Regions from separate parts of the Bacillus sp. SIMBA_154 genome, predicted to be linked through region 2. Evidence: riboswitches for the same ligand, from Rfam matches in the RefSeq annotation. Region 2 holds a riboswitch; each other region holds the start of a gene.
The links. A riboswitch is a leader RNA that binds a small molecule or an ion and turns the genes downstream of it on or off. The one in region 2 is predicted to bind thiamine pyrophosphate.
Positions count from the first base shown of each region.

Region 1 (4,701 bases), on a different contig from region 2:
ATTCACATGCATCAAGTCCGGGATTCGATCAGGCGTCATTCCGCCAATGACCACCACCGGAATGGACAGCGCAGAAGTCAGTTCTTCCACAAGCTTTACGCCTCTCGCCTTAAGTCCTGGTTTACATGAGGTGTCATATATGTGCCCAAACATGACATACTCTGCACCACTTTCCTCGGCCGCTTTGGCTTCTTCTATCGAATGAACAGACACACCCGCATGAAGGTGAGGAAATTTTTGTCGCAGCTCCTTTGGCGAAAAGCTGTGACCTGGGAGATGTACCCGGTGAATATTGGTGAGCAGCGCAACGTCTACTCGGTCATTGATAACGAGTTTCTCTTTCGGTACACCTTCTGAAAGGAGTTGTCTCACGAGATCAACAAGTTCACTTGCTGTTTTAGACCGTTCCCGGATATGAATAAAGTCCACTTTAGATTCAATGGCTTTTATTTGCTTGATCAGCTCATTGACCGGAAACGAATCATTTGTCACTGCGTGGAGTTCCATTTGCACCAACCCCATCCAAGCATGCTGTTTGCCACGTTTCTTTTTTATACGCCATCTCCCAGAAATGGTATTCGTAATAGCTTGAAATCACAAAATTTTCTTTCATATTGGCCCGCACATGTTCTGGTGCTTTTTCCGCAAGTTCATCAAAGCGGTTGACCTGTTCAAAGACAAGCTCTTTAAACCAATCTCCTCCATATGTCAAAATCCATTCTTGATAAATCGGATGGTCAGGTGTCGTTTGTTTCAGCTTTTCTCCCACCTCATAATATAGCCAGTAGCACGGCAATAACGCGGCTAAAATTTCTTCAAATCGTCCGCTTTTCACAGACCTGTACATATGTGAGGTATACGCATAAGCAGTGGGTGAAGGCTTAAAGCTTTCAAGTGCTTCATCAGAGATCTGAAGCAGCTCTGTGAACTTTCTATGCAGCGATAGCTCTGCTTCATACGTGCCCTGCGCATGATACGCCATTCTGCCCGTCGTATGTAAGTCCTCACTAATGGCAGCTCCATATGCTTGCATCTTTGCGAAATGAGTTAAATAATACGAATCCTGCATCACGTAATAGGTGAACCGATCGAGTGAAAGTGTGCCATCTCCAATCCCTTTCACAAAAGGATGCGTAAAGCTTCCATTCCACCATGTTGCTGCTGCCTCTTTACATTCCTTTGAAAATGTCATGTTTCTCTCCTCCTGTTTCTTCATATAAAAAAGCCACTTTCCGCGTGGAAAGTGGCTTGGAATTTGTAAAAAGCATAGTCAAAAACCGCACCACTTCCCTACGCAGGTATGAACCTGTTCAGGTAATGAGGGTCTAAAAGTCGACACTTTTATCTCAGCCCTTTTAAAGGACTCCCCTAGTGGATCAAACATATAATGTTGTACCTCTATCTTAATCAGGAATTGTTCATTGGTCAAGGGTTCATTGCAACTCTAATTGGGCTCTAAGTCCTGCTACATACTCACGAGAGCCCGACACAAGCACGCGGTCTCCGCTTCTGAGCGTCGTATCTCCGTGCGGTACTAAGCTGTCTACCCCTCTGAAAATACGGACAAAGACCAAATCACCGATAAACGGAAATTCCCTCAGCATGACATTATGATACCGATGATTGTTCATTTGAATTTGATACAAGGAAGTATCCTCATTTGTTAACAATCGAATCGCATCTGGTGCTTCAATCAAGGCTCTTAGCACCGTTTTAGATGATAGGAAATTCGAAAACGTATCAATACCCGCTTCCTTCAATGTCAGCTCTGCCTCAGCTTTGTTGACACTAGCAATGACTTGTTTCGCTCCTTCTTCTTTTGCAAATAAAGCAATTTCCTTATTTTGCGTCTCGCTGCCTGTTGCTACGACTAGAACATCCTCCCGGCCGATGCCTGCCTTTCTCAGCGTTTCATCGTCGTACTCTTCAATCGCTTCAACTTCAAAGATCGAATCGGCAAGCAGTGCTTCTTTATTTTCTTGAAAAACGTGCAAAATACGGATGTCATATTCATCCTGATGCAAGTCAAGTGTCACAGGTAAAGTCAGCTGGTTTGCGCCAATAAAGGTCACACGTTTTTTTTGATTCGCTTCTTGTTCTTTTTTAAACAGCGCTTTAAACCAAACAGGCGTTAAAATACTCGTCAGCACAGCGACTAAAATCAGTGCGCCTGACATTTTATGATCAATGACACCGAGCCGCTCCCCAATCGTCGCAGCTGCAATGACGAGTGATAACGTCGATGTTAATAAAAAGCCGGAGCCGATGACTTTTTTCATGTCATACCATTTTTTCAAATAAAGAATTGGAATTAGCTTACTAAGCAGTAATGCAAAAAACAATAGCGGAATCATGATCATAATGGTTGGGTCCTTGAACAGCGCCCATATATTCAAGTCCACACCGACCATCACAAAAAAGATCGGGATTAAAAATCCGTAACCAAATGAGTCCAGCTGCTGAACAAGCTCTTTATTTGGCGAAAGAAGGGACACGAGCACACCTGCTAAAAACGCCCCAAGAATATTTTCAGCACCGAGTGATTCAGATAAGGCAACTAAGACTATAATGAGAGTAAAGATTGCCCTTGTCCCAATTTGCACCGTTCCTTTTGACATGGACTGAAAAATGGATTTTGTCTTAAATACTCGGCCAAATAAATAAAGAAGAATGCCTGCTGCAAATAATAATAGCAGAAGCCACATGTTCCCTGTTCCATCGCCATAAATGGAGGAAAACACAGCCAGTAAAATCATTGTCACCAAATCAGCAATGACGGCCACAAGCAGAATGATTTGACCAATATTCGTCTGCATCAACTTTTCCTCTTTTAAGGTTGGAACCACTACACCTAATGAGATGGTGGAAATGATGAGCGTCATTAAAAAGGCATTTTGAATAAACCCTGCAAGTACAAACGCATAGGACAGGATAAAGGAAATACAAAATACCCCAAGAAAAATTATGGTGGCTGCTTTAAACGTATTTGGTTCTTTTAAACCACTTGGAAGTTCTCGTGCTTTCTTCTTTGATTCAAAAGAAGAAAAATCTATTTCAAGTCCACTTAAAAACATCAGAAAAATAAAACCGAGCATGGATAACGTATCTAGCCATGCATCATGTTCGACAACCAGTTGAAACCCGCTTTTTCCAATGATGAGCCCCATGATAATTTCAGCGACAACGACCGGAATGGTCAACTTAAATCGGTGCAATAAAATGGGGGTGAAAAAGGCGACAATAATAACGACAACGAGTGATGAAACAGATGTATGCTCCATTGGCTAAAGCCTCCTAACATTGATGTTTAATCTTTTAAGTCTTACGTTAAAGCATTGATTCTAACAATTGCCTAAATGAAATGAAAGCCATTCGGTATATGTTCTAAAATTCAAACTTCTTTATACCCGATGAATGGATGAGAAAGATCAGGAGGAAACCTTATGAAATTCGATATCATTGGTGATATCCACGGCTGCTTCGAAGAGCTGCTTACCCTCATACACAAACTAGGATACGAACTCAAACATGGATTACCCGTCCATCCTGATAAGAGAACGCTAGCACTTGTCGGTGATTTAACAGATCGAGGCCCTCAATCAGTAGACGTGATGCAATTTGTCATACATGCCTATTCACATGGAGCGATCCGTTACGTGCCTGGAAACCATTGCTTTAAGCTTTATCGCTATTTGAAAGGAAATCCCGTTAAATTACTGCATGGCATTGAAACAACAGTGAACGAAATAAAAAAACTGCCGCTTCATGAAAAAAACAAATTATCACATGAATTTAAACAGTTATTTGAGAAGGCTCCGCTTTATGATGTGCTGATTCCAGATGAGCTGATCATTGCACACGCAGCGATGAAGGAAAAGGATATTGGAAAGGAGCCGAATAAACAGATGCGATCCTATCTATTATTTGGTGCTGTCACAGGAGAGACTTGGCCAGATGGACGACCTGTGCGGAAGGATTGGGCAAAGGAATATGAAGGGAAACCGTGGATTGTTTACGGTCATACACCGGTGAAAGAACCTCGATTCGTTGGCAAAACAGTCAATATTGATACAGGCTGCGTTTTTGGAAATCAGCTGTCGGCTCTTCAATATCCTGAGCTTGAAACTGTCTCTGTCCCTTCATCTATGCCTTATGATGATTCTAGATTCCAGCATTTCACATCATAAAAACCCGGCCCTGCTTTGCAGGTGACCGGGTTTTCATTGTTTAAAGAAGCAATGCCTTCATGTCAGCTGGCAATGGAGCCGAAAATGTCATTTGCTCACCTGTCATCGGATGAGGAAAGATAAGGGTTTCACTATGCAGCGCCTGCCGGTCTATCCGCTCGCTCGTTCCGCCATACAGCGTATCACCGATGAGCGGATGACCAAGATATTGCATGTGCACACGAATTTGATGTGTTCTTCCAGTTTCAAGTACAAGAGACACATCCGACATGTTCAAATCAGCGTCTACCTGTCGTACTGTATAATGCGTCACTGCCTCCTGGCCAGCCTCATCGACCATGCGTTCAATGATACTATCCCCTTTTCGGGCAATTTTTGCACGAACGGTTCCGTGCTTTTGTGCAATTATGCCCTGTGTAAAAGCTCTGTACGTTCGCTTGACCTCCCCTTCTTTTTGCGCTTTTGATAAAAGGCTGTGTGCAAAGCGATGTTTGGCGACAAGCATCACGCCAGA
Region 1 is NZ_JAWJBV010000002.1:517,258-521,958, forward strand. Features, by position in the region: gene tenI (thiazole tautomerase TenI) at 1-507, opposite strand, end outside; gene tenA (thiaminase II) at 482-1,192, opposite strand; TPP riboswitch at 1,271-1,380, opposite strand; gene R0K30_RS06145 (monovalent cation:proton antiporter family protein) at 1,434-3,281, opposite strand; gene prpE (bis(5'-nucleosyl)-tetraphosphatase PrpE) at 3,444-4,187, shown strand; gene R0K30_RS06155 (RluA family pseudouridine synthase) at 4,228-4,701, opposite strand, start outside.
Region 1: it holds a riboswitch for thiamine pyrophosphate, as region 2 does, so the genes downstream of both, tenA (thiaminase II) here and thiC (phosphomethylpyrimidine synthase ThiC) in region 2, are expected to answer to the same signal.

Region 2 (4,701 bases):
GATACTATTTACATTTAATAGATTAATGATTTCATTATTCAGCTTAAACCATTGATTGGATTCCTCAATTTTTTTATACACATCGTAGGTAGCTGGACGTTTCAGCTCGAAATCAAGCACTTCCCCATTGTTCATATGAAATGTTACCTTGAATACTTTCATCATAAGATCACCTTCCACTCTTTCTTGTTCGCTAACTGGTAAGGTCAGCTCTTTTCATTCATTCTCTACTCAACTCGTTTCCCCTCCTTCTTTCCTTCCAAACACAAGAAGTTTAAATTTTGTTTAAATTCACACAACATCTCTATCTCTCTAATCTGCAAAGAAGTATATTGTTTAAAAAGGAGGCTGTCTTCATGAAACAGAAAAAGAAAAAGAAAAAGAAAAGAACATCCCCAGAGAGACAAACTGTCTTGTTTCATTTAACAGATGCCCTGATTCCGAGTATGGAAATCATGGCGATTGCAGTAAGAGCACTTTTCCATCTCGTGAGAAAAGCCTTTTCAGCCGTTTTATAAAACCCCGCACAAAAGGAGTGCGAGGTTCTTTTTTTAGGATTGATAGATTTGACTTCCTTGGCTGATAAACTCTTTTGCCTTCTTCTCCATCTCTTTTTTCACTTCTTCTGATTGATTGCGGATATCATGAGAAATTTTCATACTGCAAAACTTCGGTCCGCACATGGAGCAAAAGTGAGCGGTCTTTGCGCCTTCAGCAGGCAATGTTTCGTCATGGAACGCCAAAGCTCTTTCTGGATCAAGTGACAGGTGGAATTGATCCCGCCACCTAAATTCAAATCTGGCTTTCGATAATGCATCATCGCGCTTTTGAGCAGCAGGATGTCCTTTTGCTAGATCAGCTGCATGTGCGGCAATTTTATAAGCAATGACACCTTCTCTCACATCTTCTTTGTTCGGCAAACCTAAATGCTCTTTTGGTGTCACATAGCAGAGCATGGCTGTTCCATACCAGCCGATCATGGCAGCGCCGATAGCGGATGTAATGTGATCATACCCCGGGGCAATATCTGTTGTAAGAGGTCCTAGCGTGTAAAATGGTGCCTCTTTGCAAATCTCCATCTGCTTATCGACATTTTCTTTGATTTTATCCATTGGGACATGTCCAGGTCCTTCAATCATCACCTGTACATCATGTTTCCAGGCGATCTCTGTCAATTCCCCTAGCGTTTTCAGCTCTGCAAACTGCGCCTCATCATTTGCATCAGCGATCGAACCTGGTCTGAGTCCATCTCCAAGAGAAAAAGCAATATCATAGGTTTTCATAATTTCACAAATATCTTCGAAATGGGTATAAAGAAAGTTTTCTTGATGATGAGCGAGACACCACCTTGCCATAATAGCTCCGCCTCTTGACACAATTCCCGTTACCCGATCGACTGTAAGCGGAATATACCTTAATAGCACGCCCGCATGAATCGTGAAGTAGTCTACACCTTGCTCTGCTTGTTCAATTAATGTGTCTCTGTACACGTCCCACGTCAAATCTTCTGCCACTCCATTCACTTTTTCAAGTGCCTGATAAATGGGAACGGTTCCTACTGGGACTGGGCAATTCCGAATGATCCATTCTCTCGTTGTATGAATGTCCTTCCCAGTGGACAGGTCCATCATTGTGTCTGCCCCCCACCTGATCGCCCACGTCATCTTCTCTACCTCTTCATCGATGGATGACGTCACAGCTGAATTGCCAATATTCGCATTGATTTTGACGTGAAAATGCTTTCCAATAATCATCGGCTCACTTTCTGGATGGTTAATATTCGCTGGGATGACTGCTCTTCCGCTAGCTACTTCCTCTCTCACAAACTCAGGGCTCAGCTGTTCTCTCAAAGCGATAAATTCCATTTCAGGTGTGATGATGCCTTTTTTTGCATAATGCATTTGTGTCACACTGGCGCCATTTTTCGCGCGGAGCGGCACATGATGAAAATCAGTATGGACATGATGAAAGGACTCTTTCCCCTTTGAACGATACCCGTTATCTTCTGGTTTCACATGACGCCCTTCATAGCTTTCTGTATCTCCTCTTTCTTTAATCCACGCCGCTCTAAGACGCTTTAAACCCTTTGTAACATTAATATGGGCGTTTTCATCTGTGTACGGTCCACTTGTATCGTACACACGGATCGGGTCATTTTGAATGTCGCCCGCCTGTGTCACAGTATTTGAGAGCATAATCTCCCTTTTTGGCACCAAGATGTCAGGTCTTGAGCCCTGCTCATACACCTTTCGACTTCCGTCAAAGCTTGATAGTAAAGATTGGGTTGATGGGACATTTTTCTTTTCTTTCATTTGCTGTTCTCTCCTTCTCTTTTTGTCATCGGACAGGATGGAATCAGCACCAGCAAAAAACCAGGCTCTATGTTGAGAACCTGGTTTCGTCGTCAGAAAAAAACATGAATGTCATTCATATGACACATGTATCATCTTCAACTTCCCCACGCTGGTACGAGCCAGATCAGGTCCAAAGGGTTAAGAAACTTAAGCTTCTCTCTCAGCCCACTTTAGCGGGCACCCCTAGTCACTTTTATTGATTTCCACATCAGTTTATCATAGAGACGATATGAAAAAAAGAAGATTCAGGAAAATAGTTCCTTTCCCCTACAAGCTGTACCGATGAGCATGATATGCAAACTTCTATACAACAGCTTCCCCTTTATTTCGATCAAATCAGAAATCATCATTGATCCTTTTTTCCTACTATGTATAATTAATCTAAATGAAGAATTTTTTATACAAACTACTTGTTCAAAGGAAGTTCTAGTCGATTGCAAACATTTCTAACATTTATCAGTGATGAATCGGACGATGATGAAGTGGACATCCATTATTGCTGGTATTTTATTACTTGGATTTGGCTGTTATTTCTTTTACGAATTTTATATAGGCATCAAGATATATTTTTAAGAAAAGGCTAGAGTTCGTAATGAACTTTAGCCTTTTTTATTCATTCAACTATCGGGTCATGCCTGTTTGTCCTGTTTCAAATTGTGTTTTTCTCATATCTCTGAAGCGTGTGAATGCTCCTTCATCTTTGATGACTTGGACAGCTCTTCCATCTGCATAACGAGTCGCTGCTTCTTCTACTTGTGATACGCCCTCTTCCGTCAGGCGTCCATCCGATTTAATCGCAATATACACATTTTCATCAGTGACCATAACTTGTGAGTCTGCTACGTGATTCATTTTATTCACGCGGTTCGCAATTTTTCGTGAACGCTGTATGTTCTCTTGTTTATCGTAGCCAGAGAACGACATTTGGTTATGATAATTCATATCTCCATGACTGTAGCGTCCATCTCCGCCAGTAAGCGGCATTCTCACTTGATCCTCCGTAGGACGCGAACGATAATCAACATTCGTTGTATTTTCGTTCATCCCTTCCATAAGCTCAGAAATTGGGCCTTGGTGATCTTGGTTGTTGTCTGCCGCCCGTTGATTCGAATGATAACCGACCGGCTGGCCTGATTGATTATAACGAGTATCTACACCCGCATTGTCATTTGTACCACATGCAGTTAAACCAATAGGAAGAAGCACTAATGCGATTGTTTTTTGCCATTTTTGTCTCAAACGAAAAACCCCCTGTACAAATTCAATCTCATGAGCGCGAAACTGGCTCTGTTTTAGCATGTACAGTTCAGGGAAAAATCAAGCTGTCAGTTATAAACAAAAAAAGGAACGATTGAGATCGTCCCTTCTGTCATTAATCTTCTTCGTCTTCTTCTGGTCTTGCAAAAACGGATTGACCCGGATATGGCTGCATATAAGGCTGAGCAGGATAAGCCCCCATTTGACCATAAGGAACAGGATTTGGATAATGTCCAGGCCATGGCTGATGATGATGCTTCATGCCATCATCACAACCGCAGTCTTCCTTGCCATAGGCTTCATTTGAAGCGTTTGGATAAAAGCCTTGATTCACGTTCGCATTCACGTTCGCATTCACGTTCGCATTTGCGCCTGTATTTGGATGCATATGGTGGTGCCAGTGATGTCCATCGTTTGCATGATGCTCATGATTTTCCCCGTAGTAAGCTGGCGCTTGATAGGCTGGATAATACGGCTGGGCCGGGTAAGGATACGGCATCATGTGATGGTGATAATAGGGCTGGACCGGATAACAAAGACCTGAACCCGGTAAGATAGGTGAAGCCGGCACCATTTGCTGCGGATATGGATACATCGCAGGCATGTAATGACCATGACCATAATAAGGATCATATGATTCATGATGAGGATGCTGGTGATGATCTTTATTTTCTGCCATTCCTCCTACTGCTGTCCCTCCAACATTCGGCATTTGTGGGAAGTTAGGAAGGTTTGGGTAATTGCTATGCTCCATATCTTTTCCCTCCTCTTTTTGAAGCGGAATATGAATAAACGGATCATATCCCTTTGCCACCTCATCTTTGTGATGATCCTTATTCTCATGATGAAAATAGTCCTTGTGATCTTTATGTTCCTTATTTTCATGATAAAAATGATCCTTGTGATCTTTATGGTCCTTCTTCTCATCATGAACATGATCTTTCTTTTCATAAAAGTGATCTTTTTTCTCATGATGTTCTTTTTTGGGAGGAGGCGTGAATGGCTGGTAGAGATTGGTCTGATAATAGTTCACATCAACTTGCGGAAAAACTGGCTGCTCGATCTTTGGCACTGGCGGTACATAAGGTAC
Region 2 is NZ_JAWJBV010000006.1:192,571-197,271, reverse strand. Features, by position in the region: gene R0K30_RS11405 (hypothetical protein) at 1-165, opposite strand, end outside; gene R0K30_RS11400 (hypothetical protein) at 357-518, shown strand; gene thiC (phosphomethylpyrimidine synthase ThiC) at 552-2,312, opposite strand; TPP riboswitch at 2,439-2,549, opposite strand; gene R0K30_RS11390 (YhcN/YlaJ family sporulation lipoprotein) at 2,976-3,593, opposite strand; gene safA (SafA/ExsA family spore coat assembly protein) at 3,727-4,701, opposite strand, start outside.

Region 3 (4,701 bases), on a different contig from region 2:
TCTTTGTGTGATCATCGCAGCGGTATTTGGCGGTGTAACATCCAATAAATCCATTATCATCAAACAAGGAGTACCAGCCTTGCTCGCATTAATTGCGCTTATGCTGGCGATTTAATCTTAAATAAAGCCGCCCCGATAAGGACGGCTTTCAGCGTGTAGACAAACCTTCGCATTCGGTGTCAGTCCTGCGTGCAGGTGCTCACGAATCTCAAATTCGCTCTGCTCCGGTACACGTAGACTTCAAAGGTTTTCTATCACGCTGAAAAGAAGACAAAGGGCTAAAATAAAGATCATTTTAGCCCTTTGTCAACAAGCTGAGCCGCTCTGATAAGGGCGGCTTTATCTTTTTCGAAGACCCATCAAACGGATAATGGATGTCAGACAAAGAGCTACGGCAACAGCCAAAATGATTTTTCCGTACATGACCCCTGTTAGGTTCATCAAGAAGACGGCCAATATGATACAGAGCGTGATGATGATCATCACAATCGAATAGGTTTTCATCTCTTTTCCACTCCTTTAAAAGTTCCCTCCAGCACGAGAGGTCTGTCAATCTTTCCTCATATTATATCACTCAATGGCAATTTTACATGAAATTCCCTACCAACAGAATGTGACATAGTGATGAGATTTGAAGTGATGGCATATTTTTTAGAAAATCGGGTATCACATAAAGAGTTGCACCGAAGTCGAATTGCTTGATATTTAATTGTGCAAAATATAAAATAACCACATGATGAATCGAAAGGATGATCAAGTTGAGTAAGAAAGTTTTATTAGTATCGACAAGCAGCCCGGAAATGAACGGACACCCAACAGGCTTATGGTTAGAAGAATTGGCGGAGCCATTTCACATCTTTAAAGAAAATGAACTAGACGTACAAATTGTCTCCATTCAAGGTGGAACTGTACCGATAGATAAAAATTCAATTCCTGAAGGTGTTCCAGCGCAATATCAGGATGTATTTGAATTACTTCAAGACACAAAGGCGCTAACAGATGTGAACCCAGCTGATTATGATGGGATCTTCTTTGCGGGAGGACATGGCCCAATGATCGACTTTGCATCCAATCAGCTGGTAGCTGATGCGATCTTAGCGATTTCAGAAAAAAATGGTGCAGTCGGAGCCGTTTGCCACGGTGTTTCAGCCTTTGTTGATGTGAAGGATCGTGATGGAAAATCATTTATTGAGGGAAAAAAAATAACAGGGTTCACGAACGAGGAAGAGGATGCCGTTCAGCTGACATCAAAGGTTCCATTTTTATTGGAAACAAAGCTTCGTGAGCAAGGAGCGGTGTTTGAAAAAGGAGAAGCTTTTGCGCCATTCGCTGTTGTTGATGGACAAATCATTACTGGACAAAACCCAGGATCAAGTGCAGAAACAGCACGACTATTTGTCAAAACCATTGTATAAAATGACCAAAAACCAGTCGTAACGCATACGGCTGGTTTTTTTGTTATAAAAATGTCCTAAAAAAGACCGAAACAATTACTGGAATAATGGTAAAATGATCACAGGGTAAAAAACCCAAATGAGGGAAAAGGGGATGTTCCTGTGAGAGCATTTTACGTAAAAATCACCGCAGCTTTACTGTCTGTTTTACTTGTGACAACAGGTTTATTTTCACCAGCGTTAAAAGCAGAAGAAGCGCCAAAATCAGATGGAAAAGTGTCGCCACTGACGGAAAAAGCCATTCAGCAAGTGCAAGAGTCGTTTTTGAAGCAGGATGAAGGAACCGCTATTCAACAGAAGCAAATGAAAAAAACATTTAAAGTAGATAAGAAAAACGGAATCAGTATCAAACGAAAAGCCGCTAAAGATGGAAAGCTGCGCACGTCTGCCGTACGCTCCATTGATGGACTAGCAATCAACCAATCGGCTGTCTTAACAGAGGACGATCCAGTTGATTTATGGTTTTTAAGCACGTCTTCACCCCAGGCACTCATCAGCCGGATTACCTCTTCAAATCCTGATTATTTCGTCCAATTATTTGTTGTTGATTATGAAACAGGACAAGCCTACCCAACGGATCTCATTCAGCCGGCTGGCAGTCTTCTTGGGTTAACCAATTTACCAGCTGGTGATTACGCATTTGGTATCACAAGCGGTGGAGACTTCGGAGACTCCTACACGTTACAGGTTAATGCAAAAAATCCACCTAATTTCACAGGTGCTGTATCTCTATCGTCAACCCTGCAATACTTTGTAGCTGAGTATGCAAATGGTGATGTATTTGCAAATGGCACAAAAGTATATAACAAGCAATCGAAGACAGCAGATTATGAATGGAAGCGTGTGTTTTATTTCTCATATGATGGAAAATATGAACAGAGAACCCATTCGATTTCAAGTGTGAAAGTGAAAAGCATTTCGGCACCAGTGTCGTACTCAGCTCCTTATGCGAGTTCCTCAGAGGCCATTCTCGTCTACTTAGATGTGGAGACATTGTTTATGTACCATCAATCATCGTTTGCAAGCGGGCAATATTATCATGATACCTTTGTTGATACTCTCGGGAAGACAACACCAAGACGCCTAGACCTTGATGATTTGACAAATTACGGCGATCATATTTTAGCGGTTGATTTAAAAACAGGAAAGCCGATTGATTTCTTCAGTGTCCTTAATTTTTACTATGCTGCAGGGATCGAGAAGCTGCCAACAATTAAAACATTGAATTAAGAAAGGCGGTTGACATCAAATCGCCACATGTGTAGAGTAAAGATAATTAAATGACAAAAGTCCACTAGGGGAGTCATGTATGACTGAGACAAGAGAAAATCTTGGACCCTTTGAACCTGATCTAGTTCGTACTAGCGGAGGGAAGTGGAGCTGGACCTTGTCTTATTCATGATTGAATTGATAAGAAGGCCGCTCCATTTGGGGTGGCTTTTTCATTTATTCAACTGAAGAAGAGGAGGCTTTTTTTATGACATTTTCAACGCAATTAAGGAAAGAAGCGGAACCATTATTTGAAGCCATTTATCAGCATCCGTTTGTCAGAGGGCTGGCAGCAGGAAAGCTTGAAAAGGAACAGATCATTCATTACGTCAAACAAGATGCAGAATACTTACATGCATTTATTAAAATTTATGCGGCAGCAATCAGCAGGTGTACAGATAGAGAGGACATTGCCTTTTTCCATCAGCAGATGGCTTTTGTACTAGATAGTGAGACGCATCCTCATCAAAACCTTTGCCGAGTGGCAGGTGTAGCATATGATGAGCTTCAAGGTGCTTCGTTGGCGCCGAGTGCTCATCACTATATTCATCACATGCTGCAAGTCGCACAGGGAGGCACACTTGGAGAAATTATTGCTGTTTTGCTTCCTTGCCCTTGGACATATTGGGAAATAGGCAAACGAATGCTTTCAGACGTGCAGCCTGACCCGGCACATCCATTTTATGAGTGGATCACGTTTTATGGCGGGTTAACTGACTCTGTTACAGTTGAGCTTTGCAAAAGGCTTGATCAGTGGGCGGAAGGAGCAAGTGAGAAAGAAAAAGAAAAAATGAAACAGCACTTCTTCTTAAGCTGTCAGCTTGAGTACAAATTCTGGGAAATGGCGTTCACTGTGGAAGAGTGGCCAGTCAAGCTGGAGGTGCATTCATCATGACGTGGAAGATGAAAGAAGTCGTCCTTGCCGTGATTCTATCTGTGGCGTGCGGTGTGATCTACTTAGGGTGGTCCACTCTTTATTTACCGATTACAGCACTTGTGGGTCCAGCAGGAGGCAATATCATGTTTGGAATTTGGGTGATTGCCAGTCCAATCGTCGCTTATATCATCCAAAAGCCGGGAGCTGCCCTCATTGCAGAAACAGCCGCAGCCTCCGTGGAATTACTGACAGGCAGCCACTTCGGTCTTTCAGCTCTGCTGATTGGTGTATGCCAAGGACTTGGGGCAGAAATCGCCTTCGCTCTTTTTGGTTATAAACGATATCGCATGTGGACACTTATGCTGTCTGGTGCCTTTGCTGCTGTTGGAGCGATGGCATATAGCCTGATGGCCAATGGATTTGGTTATTACACGCCTCAAGTTTTACTCATGACACTTGTGACTCAAATCATCAGCGGTATGATACTTGGGGGATGCTTAGCGAAAGTTGTAGTGGATGCATTATCCAAGACCGGTGTACTGAATCAATATGCCATCATGAAAGAAAAACGAAACAAAGGTGAACAGCATGGATTCATTTCTCGCGTGCAATAATCTCACTGTCCGTTTTTATGAACAGCCTAAGCCCGTTCTGCATGAAGTATCTCTTTCTATTCAAAAAGGGGAAAAGGTGCTCATTTTAGGGCCAAGCGGAAGCGGAAAATCCACGCTCATTTCGGTTCTTGCTGGAATTATTCCAGAACATATGGAAGCAGACGTGCAGGGAGAAGTGATGTTACAAAGACATACAGGCGTCATGTTTCAAGACCCTGATTCCCAGTTTTGTATGCACCGGGTCAATGAAGAAATTGCATTTAGCTTAGAGAACCGTTCTGTACCTCGTGAAGAGATGGATGACATCATTCGGCATCTCATGCAAAAAGTACAACTGGATGTCGATCCGAATACAGATATTCACACATTATCAGGCGGCATGAAGCAGCGATTGGCGCTTGCTTGTTTACTAGCGTTAGAGCCGGATGTTCTGTTCTTTGATGAACCGACTGCACAGCTTGATCCAGCAGGGCGAATGGAGATATTT
Region 3 is NZ_JAWJBV010000022.1:26,875-31,575, reverse strand. Features, by position in the region: gene R0K30_RS19495 (DUF1304 domain-containing protein) at 1-115, shown strand, start outside; gene R0K30_RS19490 (hypothetical protein) at 340-504, opposite strand; gene R0K30_RS19485 (type 1 glutamine amidotransferase domain-containing protein) at 759-1,415, shown strand; gene R0K30_RS19480 (hypothetical protein) at 1,557-2,684, shown strand; TPP riboswitch at 2,741-2,844, shown strand; gene tenA (thiaminase II) at 2,932-3,618, shown strand; gene R0K30_RS19470 (ECF transporter S component) at 3,615-4,214, shown strand; gene R0K30_RS19465 (ABC transporter ATP-binding protein) at 4,189-4,701, shown strand, end outside.
Region 3: it holds a riboswitch for thiamine pyrophosphate, as region 2 does, so the genes downstream of both, tenA (thiaminase II) here and thiC (phosphomethylpyrimidine synthase ThiC) in region 2, are expected to answer to the same signal.